3 regions of the Streptomyces sp. NPDC001204 genome follow, and region 2 is predicted to be linked to each of the others. Evidence: riboswitches for the same ligand, from Rfam matches in the RefSeq annotation. Region 2 holds a riboswitch; each other region holds the start of a gene.
What was found. A riboswitch is a leader RNA that binds a small molecule or an ion and turns the genes downstream of it on or off. The one in region 2 is predicted to bind cyclic di-AMP.
Positions count from the first base shown of each region.

Region 1 (7,597 bases), on a different contig from region 2:
TATGCACGACCAGCCACCAGCCCTGTTCACCTGGGAGTTCGCCAGCAACCCCTACCCGGCCTACGCCTGGCTGCGCGAGCACGCCCCCGTGCACAGGACCCGCCTGCCCAGCGGAGTGGAGGCCTGGCTGGTCACCCGGTACGCGGACGCCAGGCAGGCCCTGGCGGACCAGCGGCTGTCCAAGAACCCGGCGCACCACGCCGAGTCCGCGCACGCCAAGGGCAAGACCGGCATCCCCGGCGAGCGCAAGGCCGAGCTGATGACCCACCTGCTGAACATCGACCCGCCGGACCACACCCGGCTGCGCCGGCTGGTCAGCAAGGCGTTCACCCCGCGCCGCGTCGCCGAGTTCGCCCCGCGTGTGCAGGAGCTGGCCGACGGACTCATCGACGGGTTCGCCGGGCGCGGCACCGCCGACCTCATCCACGAGTTCGCCTTCCCGCTGCCCATCTACGCCATCTGCGACCTGCTCGGCGTCCCCCGCGAGGACCAGGACGACTTCCGGGACTGGGCGGGCATGATGATCCGCCACGGCAAGGGCCCGCGCGGCGGGGTCGCCCGCTCGGTGAAGAAGATGCGCGGCTATCTCGCGGAACTCATCCACCGCAAGCGCGAGGCGCTCCCGGCCGAGCCCGCCCCCGGCGAGGACCTCATCTCCGCGCTCATCCGCGCCTCCGACCACGGCGAGCACCTCACCGAGAACGAGGCCGCCGCCATGGCCTTCATCCTCCTGTTCGCCGGTTTCGAGACCACCGTCAACCTCATCGGCAACGGCACCTACGCCCTGCTCACCCACCCCGAGCAGCGGGACCGGCTCCAACGGTCCCTCGCCGAGGGGGACGGCGGCCTGCTGGAGACGGGAGTGGAGGAACTCCTGCGCTACGACGGGCCGGTGGAGCTGGCCACCTGGCGCTACGCCACCCGGCCGCTCACCATCGGCGGGCAGGACATCGCCGCCGGCGACCCGGTCCTCGTCGTCCTCGCCGCCGCCGACCGGGACCCGGAGCGGTTCGCCGGCCCCGACGTCCTCGATCTCGGGCGGCGTGACAATCAACACCTCGGCTACGGACACGGCATTCACTACTGCCTCGGCGCACCGCTCGCCCGCCTGGAGGGCCAGACCGCGCTGGCCACCCTCCTCACCCGGCTCCCGGACCTGCAACTGGGTGCGGATCCAGCCGAGTTGCGCTGGCGCGGAGGGCTCATCATGCGCGGACTGCGAACGCTGCCGGTGCGGTTCACACCCGGTCGGTAAGTCGCGGGGAAGCCGGACAAGGCAGGAAAAGGCGCCTGCCGCCGCACCACGCCTACCCACTGACGGACACGAAGATGACACATGTTCAACGGTGTGATCTTCACGTGATCTGTGCGGCATGAACTTGTGACAAGCGATCGTCAGCCGATACTTTCACCCATCAGCGTGGCGCCGAGTCTGCGGTCGCCACGCGGGTCACCGCTGTCGCACGAAAGGTCTCCGCATGCTCTCCGGGAACGGTCGTCACCGTCGGCCCCGTCAGGCTCCGGCCCTCCTCGTCGCAGCCGGAGTGACCGGATCCGCCATCGCCATCCCACTGATCGGCGCCGGCGGCGCCAGCGCGGCCGACGGCAACGCGTGGGACAAGGTGGCCAAGTGCGAGAGTGGCGGCGCCTGGAGCGCCGACACCGGCAACGGCTACTACGGCGGCCTCCAGTTGACGCAGGACGACTGGGAGAAGTACGGCGGCCTCGACTACGCCTCGAGCGCCGACCAGGCCAGCCGTTCCCAGCAGATAGCCGTGGCCGAGAAGCTGCTCGCCGACAAGGGTCCCGGCGCCTGGCCGACGTGCGGGCTGCTCTCCGGGCTCAGCAAGAAGTCCGGGGCGGCGAAGGTCGACACCGGCGTGGGTGATTCGTCCGGATCCTCCAACTCCTCCGGAAAGTCCCTCACGGACGACCTCGGCCTGTCCGACTCGTCACAGACGTCGTCGGGCGATACGTCCGGTTCGTCCGACTCGTCGGATGTCGACCCTGGTTCGACCGATTCCTCCGGCTCGTCGGTCGCGTCCCCCACCACGTCCTCCCCTTCGCCGTCCTCGCCCGCCAAGAAGGGCGAGCAGGCCGAGTCCGACGCGTCCTCCGATGTCGCGGCGGGCGGGTCGCAGTCGCCCGCCGCCTCGCCCTCGGTCACGGCGCAGCCGGACTACACGGACAACTCGTGGCAGGTCGGCGGCACTTCGGCCCTGGTCGACACCGGCGCACTCAGCGGTGGGCGGCACCGCGGCGGCAGTGCCGTCGAGGACCCGGCCGACAGCCACTCGACCGCCTCCTCCGGCCGTCACGCCTCCCGTGGTGGCTCCGCGCGCGCCGTCGTCGCCGACTCCTACACCGTCCGCGCCGGCGACTCCCTCGAGTCCATCGCCGACTCCCTTGACCTCCCGGGCGGATGGGACGCGCTGTACGCGGCGAACAAGGGGGCGATCGGGTCCGACCCGAATCACATCTCCGCCGGTCAGACCCTGAATGTCCCTACCGAAACGCCCCAAAAGTAGGCGGAGTTCACGCCACGCTTCGCGCTGAATGTCCCATTCGGGGAAAGTGTGGGATGAGTCTCAGAAGCCCTGATCGTCTTTGGAATTCGGCGAAGCGCATGCCTACGGTCGTGACCGCTCGTCACCGCGAGCCCCGGCTGCCGCAACGCCGAATCCTGCCAGCGGCCGCACGGGAACAGTCGTCGCGTCAAGCGCCGTGGGCAGGAGCGGGGGACCCAAGGTAAGTGCCGCGCCGGGCAGTTGACCGGAGCGGCTAGGGGTGGAGCCGTGCCTCGTGTACGAGGCACGGCCGGGCAACTCAACCGGCCCGAACCCGACAGCTCACCTCGCAGGCGTCGGTGAGGGGATCCATCCATGCTGTTCTCCAGCAAGGGCAAGCACCGCCGTACGTCCAGGACCACCCGTGTCATCGCGCTCGCCGGTGTCGCCGGCGCCGCAGTCGCCGCCCCGCTGATGGCGGTCGGCAACGCCTCCGCCGCCACCGCCTCCGAGTGGGACGCGGTCGCCCAGTGCGAGTCCGGCGGCAACTGGTCCATCAACACCGGCAACGGCTTCTACGGCGGCCTCCAGTTCACCAACTCCACCTGGGCCGGGTACGGCGGCACCGCCTACGCGTCGCGCGCCGACCTGGCCTCCAAGTCGCAGCAGATAACCGTCGCCGAGAAGGTCCTCGCGGGCCAGGGCAAGGGCGCCTGGCCGGTCTGCGGCAAGGGCCTGTCCGGCGCCGCCTACACCGGCAGCGCCCCCTCGTCCTCCTCCTCGTCGGCGTCGGCGTCTTCCTCTTCGTCGTCGTCGAGCGGCAGCTCCGCCAAGAGCACCACCACCCGCTCGACCGAGCAGCAGGCCGCCAACCGCTCCGCGACGCGCCCCGCCCCGAGCAGGACCGTCACCACGCCCAACGGCGAGAAGGTCAAGAAGGGCGACGGCGAGTACAAGGTGGTCTCCGGCGACACCCTCAGCTCCATCGCCGCCGAGCACGGCGTCCAGGGCGGCTGGAAGAAGCTGTTCGAGCTGAACAAGAACATCATCGACAACGCCGACCTCATCTACCCGGGCCAGCAGCTCCACCTGAAGTAAGGGCCCGTACCGCCCTTCATGGGCCCCCGCCCCGGCGTGTTCCCCCCTACGCGCCGGGGCGGGTTCTTTTCGTCTCCCGCACACCCGGCCGTTCCCGAACCTTCCCCTTCCCTTTGTTCCGAGCGGGAACAAAGGGTACCGTCACTCTGTCCACGAGGCGGTCGGTCGGCCGGTCGCCGCCCCGGGACGGTTAGGCTCTAGGCGCAAGGCTCACGCCCCGCACTTCCAGCGTCACATCCCAGAAGGAGATGCTCGTGCCGTCCATCGACGTCGTCGTAGCCCGGGAAATCCTGGACTCCCGAGGCAACCCCACGGTCGAGGTCGAGGTCGGCCTCGACGACGGCAGCACCGGTCGTGCCGCCGTCCCCTCCGGCGCCTCCACCGGTGCCTTCGAGGCCATCGAGCTCCGTGACGGCGACCCCAACCGCTACCAGGGCAAGGGCGTCGAGAAGGCCGTCCTCGCCGTGATCGAGCAGATCGGCCCGGAGCTCGTCGGTTACGACGCCACCGAGCAGCGCCTGATCGACCAGGCCATGTTCGACCTGGACGCCACCGACAACAAGGGCTCGCTGGGCGCCAACGCCATCCTCGGCGTCTCCCTCGCCGTCGCCCACGCCGCCTCCGAGGCCTCGGACCTCCCCCTCTTCCGCTACCTGGGCGGTCCGAACGCGCACCTGCTGCCGGTGCCGATGATGAACATCCTGAACGGCGGCTCGCACGCCGACTCCAACGTGGACATCCAGGAGTTCATGATCGCCCCGATCGGCGCGGAGTCCTTCTCCGAGGCCCTGCGCTGGGGCACCGAGGTCTACCACACGCTGAAGAAGGTCCTGAAGAGCAAGGGCCTGTCCACCGGCCTCGGCGACGAGGGCGGCTTCGCCCCGAACCTCGGCTCCAACCGCGAGGCCCTCGACCTGATCCTCGAGGCGATCAAGGAAGCCGGCTACGCCCCCGGCGAGCAGATCGCCCTCGCGCTCGACGTCGCCGCCTCCGAGTTCTACAAGGACGGCAAGTACGTCTTCGAGGGCAAGGAGCGCTCGGCGGCGGAGATGACCGAGTACTACGAGGAGCTGGTGGCCGCCTACCCGCTCGTCTCCATCGAGGACCCGCTGTTCGAGGACGACTGGGCCGGCTGGAAGGTCATCACCGACAAGCTCGGCGACAAGGTCCAGCTCGTCGGCGACGACCTGTTCGTCACCAACCCCGAGCGCCTCGCCCGCGGCATCGAGGACGGCGCCGCCAACGCGCTGCTCGTGAAGGTGAACCAGATCGGTTCGCTCACCGAGACCCTGGACGCCGTCGAGCTGGCCCAGCGCAGCGGCTTCAAGTGCATGATGTCCCACCGCTCCGGCGAGACCGAGGACGTCACGATCGCCGACCTGGCCGTCGCCACCAACTGCGGCCAGATCAAGACCGGCGCCCCGGCCCGCTCCGAGCGCGTCGCCAAGTACAACCAGCTGCTGCGCATCGAGGAGATCCTCGACGACGCCGCGGTGTACGCCGGCCGCTCGGCCTTCCCGCGCTTCAAGGGCTGAGCCGCTTCGAGGGCCGAGCCGTTCCGGGGGCCGAGCCGCCCCGGAGGCTGAGCCGCGAAGCGTAAGGCTTCGCCAGTCGCACGTACGTCCCCGTACCCGGTCCCGTACCGTGTCCGGGGACGTACGCACGTGTGTGCACGGGCACGAACGGGAGGCGGGACGATGGCCGTCAAGGACCGGGACCGGTTCTCCACCACGACCAGGCTCAAGCTGCTCGGTGAGCAGACGGCGGCCCGTGTCTACCGTTCGCAGACCCGCCGCCAGGCCCGCCGCTCCCGTCTCACAGGCCGCGCGGCGCTGCTCGTGCTGGTGCTCTGCTCGATGGTGGTCGCCCTGGCCTACCCGATGCGGCAGTACGTCACCCAGCGCGCCGACATCGCCGACCTGCAACGGCAGAAGCGGCAGGCCCAGCAGCGGGTGGAACAACTGCGCGACCTCAAGGCACGCTGGCAGGACGACGCCTACGCCGAGCAGCAGATCCGGCGGCGGCTGCACTACGTGAAGCCCGGGGAGACCGGCTACGTCGTGGTCGACCCGGGCCCGGCCGAGCGGTCCCGCGCCGAGCGGGGGACGGCCCGCCGCCCCTGGTACGCCAACGTCTGGGACGGGGTCGACAAGTCCGACGCCTCCGACCAGTGAACTGACAGAGAGACATACGCAAGGCATGGAAACCCCACCGCCGCCCACCGAGCGCAGCAAACCCACCGAGGCGGACGTCGAGGCCTTCAAGCAGCAGCTCGGGCGGCCGCCGCGCGGGCTGCGCGCGATCGCGCACCGCTGCCCCTGCGGTCAGCCCGACGTCGTGGAGACGGCCCCGCGGCTGCCCGACGGCACGCCCTTCCCCACGCTGTACTACCTGACGTGCCCGCGCGCCGCCTCGGCCATCGGCACGCTGGAGGCCGACGGCGTGATGAAGGAGATGACGGAGCGGCTGGCCACCGACCCGGAGCTGGCGGCCGCGTACCGGGCCGCGCACGAGGACTACATCCGGCGCCGGGACGAGATCGAGGCGCTGACGGGCTTCCCCAGCGCGGGCGGCATGCCGGACCGGGTGAAGTGCCTGCACGTCCTGGTCGCCCACTCGCTGGCCGCCGGGCCGGGCGTGAACCCGCTCGGTGACGAGGCGATCGCGATGCTGCCCGAGTGGTGGCGCAAGGGCCCGTGCGTGACGCCCGCGGCGCCGTCGTCCGGCGAGGGGCGGCAGGCCGAGGCCTCCGAGGACGGCGGGTTCGCCGCCGGGCCCGCCGGGACCGAGGAGGACCGCGCATGACCCGGGTCGCCGCCGTCGACTGCGGTACGAACTCCATCCGTCTGCTGGTCGCGGACGCCGACCCGGCGACGGGCGAACTTCTGGAGCTGGACCGGCGCATGACCATCGTGCGGCTCGGCCAGGGCGTGGACCGCACCGGCCGGCTCGCCCCCGAGGCGCTGGAGCGGACCTTCGCGGCCTGCCGGGAGTACGCCGAGGCCATCAAGGAGTACGGCGCCGAGCGGCTGCGTTTCGTGGCCACCTCCGCCTCCCGGGACGCCGAGAACCGGGACGAGTTCGTGCGCGGGGTGATGGACATCCTCGGCGTCGAGCCCGAGGTGATCTCCGGTGACCAGGAGGCGGAGTTCTCCTTCACCGGTGCGACGAAGGAGCTGACGGGCCGTGCGGACCTCGCCCGGCCCTTCCTGGTGGTGGACATCGGCGGCGGCTCGACCGAGTTCGTCGTGGGCGACGACCACGTCCGCGCGGCGCGCTCGGTGGACGTGGGCTGCGTCCGCATGACGGAACGTCACCTGGTGCGGGACGGGGTGGTCACGGACCCGCCGACCGAGGAGCAGATCGTCGCCATACGGGCCGACATCGAGGCCGCGCTCGACCTCGCCGAGGAAACGGTCCCGCTGCGCGAGGCGCACACCCTGGTGGGCCTGGCCGGCTCGGTGACGACGGTGTCGGCGATCGCGCAGGGGCTGCCCGCGTACGACTCGGCGGCCATCCACCACTCCCGCGTCTCCCGCGAGCGCGTCCGCGAGATCAGCGACCGCCTGCTGCACTCCACGCACGCCGAGCGCGCGGCGATCCCCTCCATGCACCCGGGCCGTGTCGACGTCATCGGCGCGGGCGCCCTGGTCCTGCTGGCGATCATGGAGCGCATCGGCGCGCGGGAGGTCGTCGTCAGCGAACACGACATCCTCGACGGCATCGCGTGGTCCGTGGCGTAGGCTCGTCCGCCCTGGTTCTACTGGCCGGTAGCATCCGGTTGGGCAGTCCGGATACGGTGTGAGCGCACCCGGGGGGGCCGCCGTACGCCTCTCGGTGACGCTCCGCCAGGAAAACTTCGTGAAGTTCTTCACAAGGAATTCGGCCCTGTCAAGGGCCGAAAGGGCCTCCGGCGACCTTTTCGGGGTCTCAGCAGGCAGAAAACCGTGCTCGGGTGAGCGTCGGGAAGCGGTTCCGGAAGGGTCGCGGGG
Region 1 is NZ_JBSFJL010000014.1:79,542-87,138, reverse strand. Features, by position in the region: gene ACWC91_RS20625 (cytochrome P450 family protein) at 2-1,255, shown strand; gene ACWC91_RS20620 (LysM peptidoglycan-binding domain-containing protein) at 1,479-2,528, shown strand; cyclic di-AMP (ydaO/yuaA leader) riboswitch at 2,711-2,878, shown strand; gene ACWC91_RS20615 (LysM peptidoglycan-binding domain-containing protein) at 2,883-3,605, shown strand; gene eno (phosphopyruvate hydratase) at 3,854-5,140, shown strand; gene ACWC91_RS20605 (FtsB family cell division protein) at 5,303-5,779, shown strand; gene ACWC91_RS20600 (DUF501 domain-containing protein) at 5,805-6,410, shown strand; gene ACWC91_RS20595 (Ppx/GppA phosphatase family protein) at 6,407-7,348, shown strand.
Region 1: another riboswitch for cyclic di-AMP. It lies ahead of ACWC91_RS20615 (LysM peptidoglycan-binding domain-containing protein); the one in region 2 lies ahead of ACWC91_RS09295 (M23 family metallopeptidase).

Region 2 (7,597 bases):
CCCGCCCCGCCTCCATCTTCGTCCGGGCCGCCACGGCCGCAGGCATCCCCGTGACGATCGCCAAGGCCGACGGGACGCCCGTCAACGCGGCCTCCATGCTGGCCGTGCTCGGCCTCGGCGCCGAGGGCGGCGAAGAGGTCGTCCTGGCCTCCGACGCCGACGGCGCGGACGCCGCGCTGGACCGGCTGGCCAAGCTGGTCGCCGAGGGTCTCGGGGAGCTTCCCGAGACCGTCTGACCGGCAGGACCGGTCCAGCGCCGAAGCCGTGCCGCCCGGATCGGGTGGCACGGCTTCGGCGTGCCCGGCGGGGCCCCGGAACACCGGAACACCGGAACGGAACACGGAGGGGGACACCGGAAGCCCCGGCTCGGGAGCCGGGGCTTCGGGAGTGTCGCGTGGCGCGCCGGGCGGTGCGCCGGCGCGGCGGGTCAGACGTTGACGCCGTGCTTGCGGAGGTAGGCCACGGGGTCGACGTCGGAGCCGTAGTCCGGGGACGTACGGGCCTCGAAGTGCAGGTGCGGTCCGGTGACGTTGCCGGTCGCGCCGGACAGGCCGATCCGCTGGCCCGGGACGACCTGCTGGCCCACCGAGACCCCGATGGACGACAGGTGCCCGTACTGGGTGTACATGCCGTCGGCCATCCTGATCACGACCTGGTTGCCGTACGCCCCGCCCCAGCCGGTCTCGACGACGGTGCCGATGCCGACCGCGTGGACGGTGGTGCCGCTCGCGGCGTGGAAGTCGATGCCGGTGTGGGCGCCGGAGGACCACAGGGAGCCGCCGGTGCGGTAGCCGGTCGATATGTACGAGTCGAGGATCGGCGTCACGAAGGCGTTGAGACGCTCGCGCTCCGCCTCGCGGGCGGCGCGCGCCTTGGCCTCGCGCTCCTCCGCGGCCTTCTTGCGCGCGGCCTCCTCGGCCTGCTTGCGCGCGGCGGCCCTGTGCTGGGCGACGGCCTGGGCGTCGATCTTCTCGGCGACACTGTCGCCGATGGTGACGACCGGGGTGAGGCCGGTGTCCTCGGGGGCGGGGGCCTCCGCGGCGAGGGCCGGGGCGGCGAGGGTGCCGATGACGCCGGTGGTGGCCAGGGCCGCGACGCCCGCCGCGCGGGCGGTGGTGCGGTGCATCCGGCTCGGCCGGCGGTGCTTCCCGGCGGCGCGGGTGAACGCCATGGAGACGTGGGTCCTTTCCTTCCCTGTCGCCTACCGGGTTAGCTGACGGGTTCGGAGCAGGAAGGTCTCCTACGGCCCCCTCGCGGCGTGCGCGGGTGTCCGATTCACCCCAGGGACGGTGGGTCCCCGGCTCCCCTGGCTCACGCCGTACGGGGACTCGGCGATGACTGTCCGGTGCCGCGGACGCGGCGCACTGCCCGACGAACAGCCGGACCGACGCTAAACGGGGCCGCTTTCAATTCCCAAACGGATCAGAAGTTTTGTAGCGCATACCACAGGGCAGACAGGCAACCTCCCCCTCAATTCGGACATCGTGGGGCCCTGGTGACGCTTCGGTCACCAGGGCCCCACGTGCGCGTGTGCCGTTCGTCGCGCGTGCGACGGCGGCGGCAACGAGGTGCTACCGCTACTCGGCCGCGACGACGGTGACCCGGCCGGCGCCCAGGGCCTCGACCGGCTCCCTGATCTGCGCCGCGTCACCGACGAGGACCGTCACCAGCCGGTCCACCGGGAACGCGTTGACGACGGCCGCGGTCGCCTCCACCGTGCCGGTCGCGGCGAGCTGCTGATAGAGCGTCGCCTGGTAGTCGTCGGGCAGGTGCTGCTCGACCTGGTCGGCGAGCGTGCCGGCCACGGCGGCGGCCGTCTCGTACTTCAGCGGCGCCACGCCGACGAGGTTCTGCACGGCGACGTCCCGCTCGGCGTCGGTGAGACCCTCGGCGGCGAGCTTGCGCAGCACCGTGAACAGGTCGTCCAGGGCCGGGCCGGTGTTCGGGGTGTCGACCGAGCCGCTGATGGCGAGCATCGCGGCGCCCGACCCGTCGGGGGCCGAGCGCAGCACCTGGCCGAACGCCCGCACCCCGTAGGTGTATCCCTTCTCCTCGCGCAGGACGCGGTCCAGGCGGGAGGTGAGGGTGCCGCCGAGGCAGTAGGTGCCGAGCACCTGGGCGGCCCACACGCGGTCGTGCCGGTCGGGGCCGATCCGGCCGATGAGCAGCTGCGTCTGCACGGCGCCGGGCCGGTCCACGATGACCACGCGGCCGGTGTCGTCGGCGGTCACCGGCGGCACGGGCCGCGGCTTGGCGGGCGAACCGGTCCAGGCGCCCAGGGTCCGGCCCAGCAGCTCGTCGAGGTCGACGCCGGTGAGGTCGCCGACGACCACGGCGGTGGCCGTGGCCGGGCGCACGTGCCGGGCGTAGAAGGAGCGGACGGCCGCGGAGTCGATGGTGACGACCGTCTCCTCGGTGCCCTGGCGCGGACGCGACATGCGCGAGCCGGCCGGGAAGAGCTCCTTGGACAGCTCCTTGGCGGCGCGGCGGGCCGGGTTGGCCAGCTCGTGCGGGATCTCGTCGAGCCGGTTGCGCACCAGCCGCTCGACCTCGGAGTCGGCGAACGCGGGCGCCCTGAGGGCGTCGGACAGCAGGCCGAGGCCCTTGGCCAGACGGGAGGCCGGGACCTCCAGGCTCAGCCGTACGCCGGGGTGGTCGGCGTGCGAGTCGAGGGTGGCGCCCGCGCGTTCCAGCTCGGCGGCGAACTCCTCGGCGGAGTGCTTGTCGGTGCCCTCGGAGAAGGCCCGCGCCATAATCGTGGCGACGCCGTCCAGGCCGGCCGGCTCCGCCTCCAGGGGCGCGTCCAGCAGCACCTCCACGGCGACGACCTGCTGGCCGGGGCGGTGACAGCGCAGCACCGTCAGGCCGTTGTCCAGCGTCCCGCGCTCGGGCGCGGGGAACGCCCACGGCTTGGCCGCGCCGGCCCGGGGCTGGGGGTGGAACTCCATCGTGGCGAGCTCGGTCACTTCGCCGCCTCCTCGGTCTCGTCGGTGGCCGCGGCGTCCGCGTCCCGGTCGTCGTCCTGCACGTCGGCGGCGGTCGGCTCGTAGACGAGCACCGCGCGGTTGTCGGGGCGCAGGCGGGACTTGGCGGCCTCCTGGACCTCCTCGGGCGTCACCTCCAGGACGCGCTTGACCGCGGTCAGGGCGAGTTGCGGGTCGCCGAACAGGACTGCGTAGCGGCACAGTTCGTCGGCGCGGCCGGCGACAGTGCCGAGACGGTCCAGCCACTCGCGCTCCAGTTGGGCCTGGGCGCGCTCCATCTCCTCGGCCGTCGGGCCCTGTTCGGCGAACCGGGCGAGCTCCTCGTCGATGGCCGACTCGATGACGGGGACCTCGACGTCGCCGGAGGTCTTCACGTCCAGCCAGCCCAAGGAGGGCGCGCCGGCCAGCCGCAGCAGTCCGAAGCCGGCCGCGACGGCCGTACGGTCGCGGCGCACCAGCCGGTTGTAGAGCCGGGAGGACTCGCCGCCGCCGAGGATGGTGAGCGCCAGGTCGGCCGCGTCGCACGCGCGCGTGCCGTCGTGCGGGAGCCGGTAGGCGGCCATCAGGGCGCGGGCCGGGACCTCCTCCTCGACGACCTCGCGCAGCTGCCCGCCGATGACCTCGGGCAGGGAGCCGTCGCGGGGCTCGGGCTTGCCGTCGTGGGACGAGATGGAGCCGAAGTACTTCTCGATCCAGGCGAGCGTCTGCTGCGGGTCGATGTCACCGACGACCGACAGGACGGCGTTGTTGGGCGCGTAGTACGTGCGGAAGAACGCGCGCGCGTCCTCCAGGGTGGCCGCGTCCAGGTCCGCCATCGACCCGATCGGCGTGTGGTGGTACGGGTGGCCCTCCGGGTAGGCGAGGGCGGTCAGCCGCTCGAAGGCGGTGCCGTAGGGGACGTTGTCGTAGCGCTGGCGGCGCTCGTTCTTGACGACGTCCCGCTGGTTCTCCATGGACTCGTCGTCCAGCGCGGCGAGCAGGGAGCCCATGCGGTCGGCCTCCAGCCAGAGGGCGAGCTCCAGCTGGTGGGCGGGCATGGTCTCGAAGTAGTTGGTGCGCTCGAAGCTGGTGGTGCCGTTGAGCGAGCCGCCCGCGCCCTGCACCAGCTCGAAGTGGCCGTTGCCCTTGACCTGGGCGGAGCCCTGGAACATCAGGTGCTCGAAAAGGTGAGCCAGGCCTGTACGCCCCTTGACCTCGTGGCGCGAGCCGACGTCGTACCAGAGGCACACCGCCGCGACCGGGGTCAGGTGGTCCTCGGAGAGCACCACGCGCAGGCCGTTGGCCAGGCGGTGCTCGGTCGCTGTCAGGCCGCCGGAGTCTGCCTCGGCTGCGGCCGTGTGACCCATGGGCATGTACGTCCCTTCGATCGCGGTGGCGGTCTGCGAACCGCCCTTTTCCTACCGGTCCTGCCACTGTATGCAAGCGTGCGGATCCCTGGCGAAGTTCCCACGACCCGTACGCCGAGAGCGAGACGGAAAGCCACGCGCCACGGCGGCGGGGCAGCGGAGTAGGACGTGAAGGGGCTTCGCACGCGCCACAGAAGCACCACCGACCTCAGGAACCACGGGACGGACAAGCGCGCGGCAGCCGACGGCGGGAGGGCGCCACGGCGGCGGGACGGGATGGCGGAACGGCCCTGTGGGGACGGGGCGTGGTCCGCGTTGTCGGTCGCGCGGTCCACAATGGTCCGCGTCAGATCCCGTCACGCTTCAGCAAGGAGCCGGCAGCGATGGCCCGCCGCAGCACGAAGACCCCGCCGCCCGACGACTCGTACGAGGAGAGGATCCTCGACATCGACGTCGTCGACGAGATGCAGGGCTCCTTCCTCGAGTACGCGTACTCGGTCATCTACTCCCGCGCCCTGCCGGACGCCCGGGACGGACTCAAGCCGGTGCACCGCCGCATCGTCTACCAGATGAACGAGATGGGGCTTCGTCCCGACCGCGGCTACGTGAAGTGCGCGCGCGTCGTCGGCGAGGTCATGGGCAAGCTGCACCCGCACGGCGACGCGTCGATCTACGACGCCCTGGTGCGCCTGACCCAGCCCTTCTCGATGCGTGTCCCGCTCGTCGACGGCCACGGCAACTTCGGCTCGCTGGGCAACGACGACCCGCCGGCCGCCATGCGGTACACCGAGTGCCGGATGGCCGAGGCCACGAGTCTGATGACGGAGTCCATCGACGAGGACACCGTCGACTTCTCCCCCAACTACGACGGCCAGGAGCAGGAGCCGGTGGCCCTGCCGGCCGCCTTCCCGAACCTGCTGGTGAACGGCTCCTCGGGCATCGCCGTCGGCATGGCCACGAACATGCCCCCGCACAACCTCAACGAGGTCATCGCGGCCGCCCGCCACCTGATCCGCCACCCCAACGCGGACCTGGAGGCCCTGATGCGGCACGTCCCGGGTCCGGACCTGCCCACCGGCGGCCGGATCGTCGGCCTGTCCGGGATCAGGGACGCCTACGAGAGCGGCCGCGGCACCTTCAAGATCCGCGCGACGGTCTCGGTGGAGACCGTGACGGCGCGCCGCAAGGGGCTGGTCGTCACCGAGCTGCCCTTCTCCGTGGGCCCGGAGAAGGTGATCGCCAAGATCAAGGACCTGGTCGGTTCCAAGAAGGTCCAGGGGATCGCCGACGTCAAGGACCTCACCGACCGCGAGCACGGACTGCGCCTGGTCATCGAGATCAAGAACGGCTTCGTGCCGGAGGCCGTCCTGGAGCAGCTCTACAAGCTGACGCCGATGGAGGAGTCCTTCGGCATCAACAACGTCGCCCTGGTCGACGGCCAGCCCCTCACGCTCGGCCTGAAGGAGCTGCTGGAGGTCTACCTCGACCACCGCTTCGACGTCGTACGGCGCCGCAGCGAGTACCGCCGGACCAAGCGGCGCGACCGGCTGCACCTGGTCGAGGGCCTGCTCACCGCGCTGGTCGACATCGACGAGGTCATCCGTCTGATCCGCTCCAGCGACAACTCCGCGCAGGCCAAGGAGCGCCTGATGCGGCGCTTCTCGCTGAGCGAGGTGCAGACGCAGTACATCCTCGACACCCCGCTGCGCCGTCTGACCAGGTTCGACCGCATCGAGCTGGAGGCGGAGAAGGACAAGCTCGTCGCGGAGATCGAGGAGCTGACCCGGATCCTGGAGTCCGACGCGGAGCTGCGCAAGCTGGTCTCTGCCGAACTGGCCGCGGTCGCCAAGAAGTTCGGCACTCCGCGGCGCACGATGCTGCTGGAGGCGAGCGACACCCCGACCGCCGTGGTGCCGTTGCAGGTGGCGGACGACCCGTGCCGCGTCGTGCTGTCCTCGACCGGCCTGATGGCCCGCACGGCGAACGGCGACCCGTTCGCGCGGGGCCGGGACGGCAAGCGGCAGAAGCACGACGTGATCGTCTCGGCGGTCCCGGCGACCGCCCGGGGCGAGGTGGGCGTGGTGACGTCAGGGGGCCGCCTGCTCCGCGTGAACGTCGTCGACCTGCCGCAGTTGCCGGAGACGACGTCGGCGCCGAACCTCGCCGGCGGCGCGCCGCTGGCGGAGTTCGTCTCCCTGGAGGACGACGAGACCGCGGTCTGCCTGACCACGCTGGACGAGTCGTCGCCGGGCCTGGCGCTCGGCACCGAACAGGGCGTCGTCAAGCGGGTCGTCCCCGACTACCCCTCCAACAAGGAGGAGTTGGAGGTCGTCACGCTCAAGGAGGGTGACCGGATCGTCGGCGCCGCCGAGCTGCGCACCGGCGAGGAGGACCTGGTCTTCATCACGGACGACGCCCAGCTCCTGCGCTACCAGGCCTCCCAGGTCCGCCCGCAGGGCCGCGCGGCCGGCGGCATGGCCGGCATCAAGCTCGCGGAGGGCGCCAAGGTCATCTCGTTCACGGCCGTCGATCCGGCCGCGGACGCGATCGTCTTCACCGTGGCTGGCTCGCGCGGCACGCTGGACGACTCCGTGCAGACGACGGGCAAGGCCACGCCGTTCGACCAGTACCCGCGCAAGGGCCGCGCCACCGGCGGCGTGCGCTGCCAGCGATTCCTGAAGGGCGAGGACTGCCTGGCCTTCGCGTGGGCGGGTCCCACCCCGGTCCTGGCCGCCCAGAAGAACGGCAGCCCGGCCGAACTCCCGGAGATCGACCCGCGCCGTGACGGCTCGGGCGTGTCGCTGCCGAAGACGGTGGCGGTGGCCGCCGGGCCCGTTTAGACCGGCAGTTCCGCAGGGTCCGGGTCCGGGTCCGGGAGGTCCGGGTCCTCGGGGTGGTGTCCCTCGGGATCCCGCACGTAGCGCAGGACGCCCCACATGCCGTGCTCGTCGGCGTGCGGGGCGTCCTGCTTGCACGCCTCCAGTTCCTTGCCGAGGGCGCCCGCGTCGATGCCGGAACCGATGAGCACGAGCTGGGTGAGGCGGGGCCCGCCGTCCGGCCAGCGCTCGGGGTAGAAGCGCAGGAAACGCCCGACGGCGTGCACGGCGTAGCGGTTGCGCGCGTCGTACGGGCCGAAGCCGACGTATCCCTTGATCCGGTAGAGCCCGTCGGGGCGGCTGTCCAGGAACCGCATCAGCCGGCGGGGATCGAGCGGCACGTCGGAGACGAAGGAGAGGCTGTCGTAGCCGGCGTGCAGATGCCCGGCGT
Region 2 is NZ_JBSFJL010000005.1:106,912-114,508, reverse strand. Features, by position in the region: gene ACWC91_RS09300 (HPr family phosphocarrier protein) at 1-236, shown strand, start outside; gene ACWC91_RS09295 (M23 family metallopeptidase) at 428-1,171, opposite strand; cyclic di-AMP (ydaO/yuaA leader) riboswitch at 1,184-1,344, opposite strand; gene ACWC91_RS09290 (M16 family metallopeptidase) at 1,578-2,966, opposite strand; gene ACWC91_RS09285 (M16 family metallopeptidase) at 2,963-4,336, opposite strand; gene ACWC91_RS09280 (DNA gyrase/topoisomerase IV subunit A) at 4,714-7,170, shown strand; gene ACWC91_RS09275 (CobW family GTP-binding protein) at 7,167-7,597, opposite strand, start outside.

Region 3 (7,597 bases), on a different contig from region 2:
CGGCGGCGCGGGCACGACCACGCTCGCGGCCGTCTACGGCGGTCACGACTGCGGACGCGCCTGGCCGGGGCCCGGCGCTCCGGAGTCGGTGCTGCTGGTCGCCAGGACCCACGCGGCCGGTCTTGACGCCGTCACCCGCGCCCTCGAGGTGTTCCGCGGGGGCGAGGCGCCCGCCGGACTCGACCTGGACGCCGTGGTGCTCGTCGCGGACGCGCCGGGCCGGCTGCCGCGGCGGCTCGCCCAGCGGGTGAAGCCGATCGAGTCCGTGATCGACGTCTACCGTGTCCCATGGGTGGAGGCCTGGCGGCTGGGCGACCTGAGCGGAGCGCCGCCGCGGGAGAGCGAACCGCTGGCCCGTCTCACCGGGGCGGGGAACGCGCGGCCGGTCCCTACGCCGTGATGTCCTTCGCCGTGAACCGTGCCCAGGCCGCCGAGCCGAACACCGCCGCGTACAGGGCCTGCAACTCCAGGTTCTTCACCAGGCCGTCCCAGTAGACCGGCTCGCGCATGAGGTCGGCGAAGGACAGCCAGTAGTGGGGGAAGAGGTACGGCTGGATCGCGTGCAGCTGGGGTATCTGGTCGACGATCTGAACGGTGATCAGCAGGCCCACGGTCGTGGCCATCGCGGCGATCCCGCTGTTGGTCAGCGTCGACACGAACAGGCCGAGGGCGGCGAGCCCGATCAGCGACGCGGCGACGACGAGGGCGATCAGCAGCGCCCGGCCCAGTCCGTCGGCGAAGCCGATCCGGGTGCCCGAGATGGTCGTCAGATCACCGAGCGGGAACAGCAGGGCGCCCACGACGAGTGCCGAGACGGCGACCACGAGGGTGGCGACCAGGCAGAAGGCCATCGTCGTGGCGTACTTGGCGAGCAGCAGGCGAGTGCGGCCGGCGGGGGCGACCAGCAGATAGCGCAGGGTGCCCGCGTTCGCCTCCCCGGCGACGGCGTCGCCCGCGATCACGCCCACGGCCATCGGCAGGAAGAACGGCAGGGTGGCGGCGAGCGCGGTGAAGACCAGGAACAGCCCGTTGTTGGTGACCTGCGCGATGAACGCCGGACCCTCGCCGCCCCCGCCGCCGACGGACGAGCCGTCCCTCGTCTCGATCCTGACGGCCACCCCGACCAGGACCGGCACACCGGCCAGCACGCCCAGCAGCGCGAGGGTGCGCCAGCGCCGGAAGGTGGTCACCAGCTCACTGCGCAGCAGCCCGAAGGTCCACAGCCGGCGCGGGGCGCGCACGGCCACGTCCGCGGCCTGCCCCGGCGACAGCTCAGCCCGCGACATCGAAGCCCTCCCCCGTGAGTGCCACGAACGCGTCCTCCAGCGAGGCCCGTTCGACCCCGAAGCCGCGTACGCGGACGCCCGCCGTCACCAGCGCGGCGTTCACGTCGGCGAGGTCGCGCTCCGGTGGGTCGCCGGACACCCGGTCCTCGCCCGCGGCGACGTCGCCGACGCCCTGTTCCTTCAGCACCCGGGCCGCCTCCCCCGTGTCGGGTGTGATCACCACCAGCCGGCCGCGCGCTCCCGCGGCCAGCTCCGCCACGACTCCCTGTGTGATCAGCCGCCCCTGCGCCATGACCGCCGCGTGGGTGCACACCTGCTCGATCTCGTCCAGCAGATGGGAGGAGAGGAAGACAGTCGTGCCGTCGGAGGCCAACTCCCGGACCAGGGAGCGGATCTCGCGCATGCCCTGCGGGTCGAGACCGTTGGTCGGCTCGTCCAGGACGAGCAGTCTGCGCGGCTGGAGCAGCGCGGCGGCCAGACCCAGGCGCTGTTTCATGCCCAGGGAGTAGGCCTTGGCCTTCTTGCCCGCCGCGGCCGTCAGGCCCACCCGGTCCAGGGCGGCGGCGACCCGGGCGCGCCGGGTGCGGGGGTCGGCGGTCGGGTCGGCGGCGTCGTGGCGCAGCAGGTTGTCCCGGCCGGACAGGAAGCCGTACAGGGCCGGGCCCTCGATGAGCGCGCCGACCTGCGGGAGCACGGTGCGCGAGGACCGGGGCATGGGGCGCCCCAGCACTCGCGCCGTGCCGGAGGTGGGCTCGATGAGCCCCATCAGCATGCGGATGGTGGTGGTCTTGCCCGAGCCGTTCGGGCCGAGGAAGCCGAAGACGCTGCCCGCCGGGACGGTCAGGTCGAGACCGTCGACGGCGAGCTGTCCGCCGCGGTAGCGCTTGGTGAGCCCGCGCGTGTGGATGACGCTGTCATCCCCCTCGTCCATCGGCTCCCTCGATTCCTCGTGCCCGTCGCGTCCTTACTGCCCGGTGTTCGCCGCCTTCACCAGCGTGTCCTTGGTGACGGCGCCGACGTACACCTTGCCGTTGTCCGTGATCAGCGCGTTGACCAGGCGGGTGGAGAAGACCGTGCCCTTGCCGAACTTGCCGCTGACCTGGTCGCCGAGCGAGCCGAGGAATCCGCTCAGGTCGCCCTTGCCGGAGGACGACGGGATGCCGCCCTTGTTACCGGTGTCGATCACGGCGATGGAGTTCCAGCCCTTGCCGAGGACCTTCGGGCCGCTCCCGGCCGGGTCCTTGTGCGACGTGCCGGGCTCGTGGGACTGCCGGTCCGGGCCGGCCTTCCGCTCGGCGTCCTTCGTGGCCTCCTTCGCGGCGTCCTTCTCCTCGGTGACCTTCGCGCCCTTGGGCGGGGTGAAGTCGAAGGTCGAGGCGGCCGGCTTGGCGAAGCTGACCTGGGTGAAGCCCGCGTCCACCACGGCGGCGCCGCCGCTCGCCGGGGTGAGCGTGAACTTCAGCGGCAGCCCGGTCCTGGCGTCCACCGCGATGCTGATCGCACCCACCGTGGTGCCGGAGGCGTGCTTCGGCTCGATGACCAGCTTGTAGGCGTCGCGGCCGGCGACCTGGGCGGTGCCGTCGACCTTCACCGAGGTGGTGTCGTCGACCGCCTTCAGGGCCTCGTCGGCGAAGTCCTTGGGCGTGGCGGGGACCTCGTCCCGGTGCTTCTCGCCGCCGTCGGCCGCGGTGCCGTGGAAGACCTCGTTCGACTTGCTGTCGTAGCCCCAGACGTCCTTGCCGTTGTGGATGAGGCTGTACTCGGCGGCGCTCTCGATCAGCGAGACCTTCTGCCGGTCCTCGCCGTCGGCGGCGACGCGCAGGGTGTGCGTCCCGGAGGCCAGTTCGGGCAGCTTTGACATCGGGTCGGCCGACGAACCGTCACCACCCCCGGCCGCGCCGGAGGTCAGGCCGCTCTCCAGGCCGCCGAGGTTCGGCAGACCCAGGTCGGTGCTGACCTTGACCGTGCCGGACAGCTGCTGGACGTCCGACTTGGCGATTTTCTCTATGAGTTGCTGTGCGGTGATCTTCGGCAGGTCGGGGTCGCCGGACGCGGCGAGTGCGGGGACGAGCCCGATGGTCGCCGCCGCCACCCCCACCACCGTGACCGGGACGACGTAGCGCGCGGCCTTGCGGCGCCCCGTGCGCAGGTCGTCGGCTTCGGATTCGTTCGGTGCCATGTGTGCCCTACCTCCGTCTTCGGCGGCGGCTGTCCTTCTGCACTGGGGTGTCACCCTCAGCCGCCATTCTCACCCAGATCGGTGAGCAGTGGTGTGGTCCGTGGTTTCCATCTGACCAAATCGGCGGGGCGGAAGCGTCAGACCCCGGAGCCAACTCCGTGTACGCCTGCGGTATGACACACAAAGGGCGACGCCTCCCCACCCCGTAGGGGTAGATGTGGAGAGCGCCGCTCGAAGGGGCTGCCCGGCGGGGGCGGCCGGTGAGGCCGCGGAACCGGACGGGCGTCAGCCGGCCCGGTGCACCACCGCGTCGCACAGCTGGAGCAGGGCGGCCTTCGCGTCGCACTCCCGCAGCGGCGCCAGCGCGGCCCGCGCCTCCTCGGCGTAGCGCACGGTGTCACGGCGGGCGTGCTCCAGCGCCGGGTGCGCCCGCAGCGCCGCCAGCGCCTCCGCGTGCCGCGCGTCGTCGCTCAGGTCGGAGTCCAGCAGCTCGCACAGGGCGATGTCCTCGGCCAGCCCCAGCCGGGCCGTGCGCTCGCGCAGCCGCAGCACCGGCAGGGTGGCGATGCCCTCGCGCAGATCGGTGCCGGGGGTCTTGCCCGACTCGTGCGAGTCGGAGGCGATGTCCAGGACGTCGTCCGCCAGCTGGAAGGCGACGCCCAGCCGCTCGCCGTACTGCGTCAGCACGTCCACGACCGTCTCGTCGGCGCCGGACATCATCGCGCCGAACCGGCACGACACCGCCACCAGCGACCCGGTCTTGCCGCCCAGCACGTCCAGGTAGTGGTCGACCGGGTCCCGGCCGTCCTGCGGACCCGCCGTCTCCAGGATCTGCCCGGTGACCAGCCGCTCGAACGCCACGGCCTGCACCCGCACGGCCTCCGGGCCGAGGTCGGCGAGGATCTGCGAGGCGCGGGCGAAGAGGAAGTCACCGGTCAGGACCGCGACCGAGTTGCCCCAGCGGGTGTTGGCGCTGTCCACCCCGCGGCGCACGGCGGCCTCGTCCATCACGTCGTCGTGGTACAGCGTCGCCAGATGGGTCAGCTCCACCACCACGGCCGAGGGCACGATCCCCGGCGCGTACGGATCCCCGAACTGGGACGCGAGCATCACGAGCAGTGGCCGGAACCGCTTCCCGCCCGCCCTGACGAGATGCTGCGCGGCGCCCGTGATGAACGGGACCTCGCTCTTGGTGGCTTCGAGCAGCCCTTCCTCGACAGCCGCCAATCCGGCCTGGACATCGGCTTCGAGAGCCTGGTCCCGCACGCTCAGCCCGAATGGCCCGACGACGGTCACGAGGGGTCTCCTGTCTGCTGGTGTCTGCTGGGGATTACACGGTTTGTCGATAGGTCGCTGCCCTCACTCAAGTCAGCGTATCCGGTCACGTTTCGATCACCGATATCGCCCACCTATACGGGCCAGGCCACTTCACCCGACGTGACCACCATCACGTGTCAGCCACACGGCCCATCCACACTCACACATGAAGTCCGATTCACCCCTATTGGGGTTTCAATTCTCTTTAGTGGTATTTGCTCTTCGGCTGCCCGAGCCGTGACTTGGGACACACCCCCTTCCATCCACGCCGCCTCTCGCATTCCTTCACATCCCCTTTACACCAGTCGAGTTGACCCTTGGCAGATGCAAAGGATCAAGCACCACATACCCCCCAGACCAAGGTCAAATAGGGCGATGTGTGATTCCGGCACTTGTTCGGGACATGTGCTCTCGCATACGTTCCCGGCACCGACGGGCGGACGCCGAATCCTGCCGCCGCCCGTAATCCCAACGACCGAATGAACCACGGCAGGAGCGGGGGACCCAGGTAAGCCGCCGGGCCGGGCGTCGTACGTACCGCGTACACCGCACCGGAACGGCTTGGGGTGAAGCCGCGCCCTTCAAGGCGCGGCCGGGCACCTCCCAGCCCGAACCCGACAGCTCACCTCGCAGGCGACGGAGAGGAATTCCCCCATGCCTGCAAACGGTCAGCGCAGCTCTTCCCGCACCGCCCGCCTCGTCCGCGCCCTCGCCGTCACCGGCACGGGCGCAGCCGTCCTCGCCGTGCCGCTGCTCGGCGCCACGACCGCGTCCGCGGCGACCCCGGCCACCGTCCGGACGGCCGCCAGCTTCGGCTACTCGAACAACCTCGACGGCTGGATCCGGGCCTCCCTGGCGGTCATGGCGGAGAAGGGCATCCCGGGCTCCTACAACGGGATCCACCGCAACATCATCCGCGAGTCCTCCGGCAACCCGCGCGCCATCAACCTCTGGGACTCCAACGCCAAGAAGGGCATCCCGTCCAAGGGTCTGCTCCAGGTCATCGACCCGACCTTCCGGGCCTACCACGTGAACGGCACGTCCTGGGACATCTACGACCCGGTCGCCAACATCACCGCCGCCTGCAACTACGCGGCCAAGCGGTACGGCTCCATCGACAACGTCTTCGGCGCGTACTGACCGGACCGCGGCCGGCGCACGCACCGACTAGACAAACAGTCGTTCGAGGACGACGGCGATGCCGTCGTCCTCGTTCGACGTCGTGACCTCGTCGGCCACCGCCTTGAGCTCGGGGTGGGCGTTGGCCATGGCGACGCCCCGGGCGGCCCACTGGAACATCGGGATGTCGTTCGGCATGTCGCCGAAGGCGAGGGCGCTCTCGCGGCCCAGTCCCAGGTGTTCGGCGGCCAGCGCCAGTCCGGTCGCCTTGGTGATGCCGCACGGCTGGAGTTCGACGGTCCCGGGGCCCGACATGGTGACCGTGGCGAGGGAACCCACCGCGCCGCGGGCCGCCTCCGCCAGCTCGTCGTCGGACAGCGCCGGGTGACGCAGCAGCACCTTGCTGATGGGCGCGCGCCACAGGTCGTCGCGCCGTTCGACCCGTACGGCGGGCAGCGCCGGGTGCGGCATGAGATACCCCGGCTCGATGAGCGTGAGCCCCTCGACCCCGTCCTGGTCGACCGCGGCGTACACCTCCCCCACCTCGGCCTCGATCTTGCCGAGGGCGGTCTCGGCCTGCTCCCGGTCCAGGGTGACCGACCACAGCAGGCGGTCGCTGCCGGCGTCGTAGAGCTGTGCGCCCTGACCGCACACCGCGAGCCCCGTGGTGCCGAGGACGTCGAGCAGTTCCCGCACTCTCGGTGCCGGCCGTCCGGTCACCACGAGGTGCCGGGCACCTGCGGCCGCCGCCCTCGCGAGCGCGGCGAGGGACCGTTCGGACACGGTGTGGTCGCCGCGCAGCAGCGTTCCGTCCAGGTCGGTGGCGATGAGGGCATGTGCGAGGGCGGCCATGATCAGAGAATACGGATGCCCCGGCCCGCCGGCTCGACCGGAGCCGGACGACCGCGACGGCCACCGTGCTCCCGGCTCCCTCTCTTCAACTCCCTTGCCTGTGAGGGCGCTTCGGCCCAGCGGACGAGGTTCCCCTCAACCGTGCCTGGCCGCGAGGTGTGCGGCCAGCCGCGGAGAGGCGAACTCCGTGCCGCACACGAACCGCATCACCGGCCCGTACGAGGCCGCCGCCGGCAGCCCCGTGAAGTAGAGGCCGGGTACCGAGGAGACGTAGCCCGCGCCGAGCCTCGGGGCGCCGCGGCTGACCGCGAGTCCGGTGCGCAGCTCGTGGCCGAGGAAGCCCATCGCGGCGATGTCGACGCGGTAGCCGGTGGCCGCCATGACGTGGTCCGCCTCCAGTTCCCGGCTCTCGCCCGCGAGGGTGCGCACCGTCAGTACCGGACGCCCGCCCCTGACCTCGGCGCGCACGATGCCGCTCACCTCGTGGACCGGCACCGCCGGCTCGAAGCGCTCGCGCAGCCACCAGGCGCCGAGCGGGCCGAGGACCCGGCGGACCAGATGGTGGCGGACCCCGGCCGGGAGGTACCGGAAGGGCTGCGGGTGGTAGCTCAGCGCCCACAGCGACCAGGCCCGGCCGAACGGCGACTCGGGCCGGAACCTCGGCTGCTCCCAGGGCGGGGCGCCGAAGGCGACCGCGCCTCGGCCCCGCGCCACCACCCGCACCCGCGCCCCGGCCTCCGCCGCGAGCACCGCCGTCTCCAGCGCGGACTGGCCGGCGCCGACGACGATCAGCTCCTTCCCGGCGAACCGGCCGAGGTCGTGGTGCTGGGAGCTGTGCGAGAGC
Region 3 is NZ_JBSFJL010000021.1:49,725-57,321, reverse strand. Features, by position in the region: gene ACWC91_RS26260 (DUF6668 family protein) at 1-400, shown strand, start outside; gene ACWC91_RS26255 (ABC transporter permease) at 390-1,286, opposite strand; gene ACWC91_RS26250 (ABC transporter ATP-binding protein) at 1,273-2,217, opposite strand; gene ACWC91_RS26245 (LolA family protein) at 2,251-3,465, opposite strand; gene ACWC91_RS26240 (polyprenyl synthetase family protein) at 3,751-4,761, opposite strand; cyclic di-AMP (ydaO/yuaA leader) riboswitch at 5,246-5,431, shown strand; gene ACWC91_RS26235 (transglycosylase SLT domain-containing protein) at 5,437-5,922, shown strand; gene ACWC91_RS26230 (HAD family hydrolase) at 5,950-6,753, opposite strand; gene ACWC91_RS26225 (FAD-dependent oxidoreductase) at 6,889-7,597, opposite strand, start outside.
Region 3: another riboswitch for cyclic di-AMP. It lies ahead of ACWC91_RS26235 (transglycosylase SLT domain-containing protein); the one in region 2 lies ahead of ACWC91_RS09295 (M23 family metallopeptidase).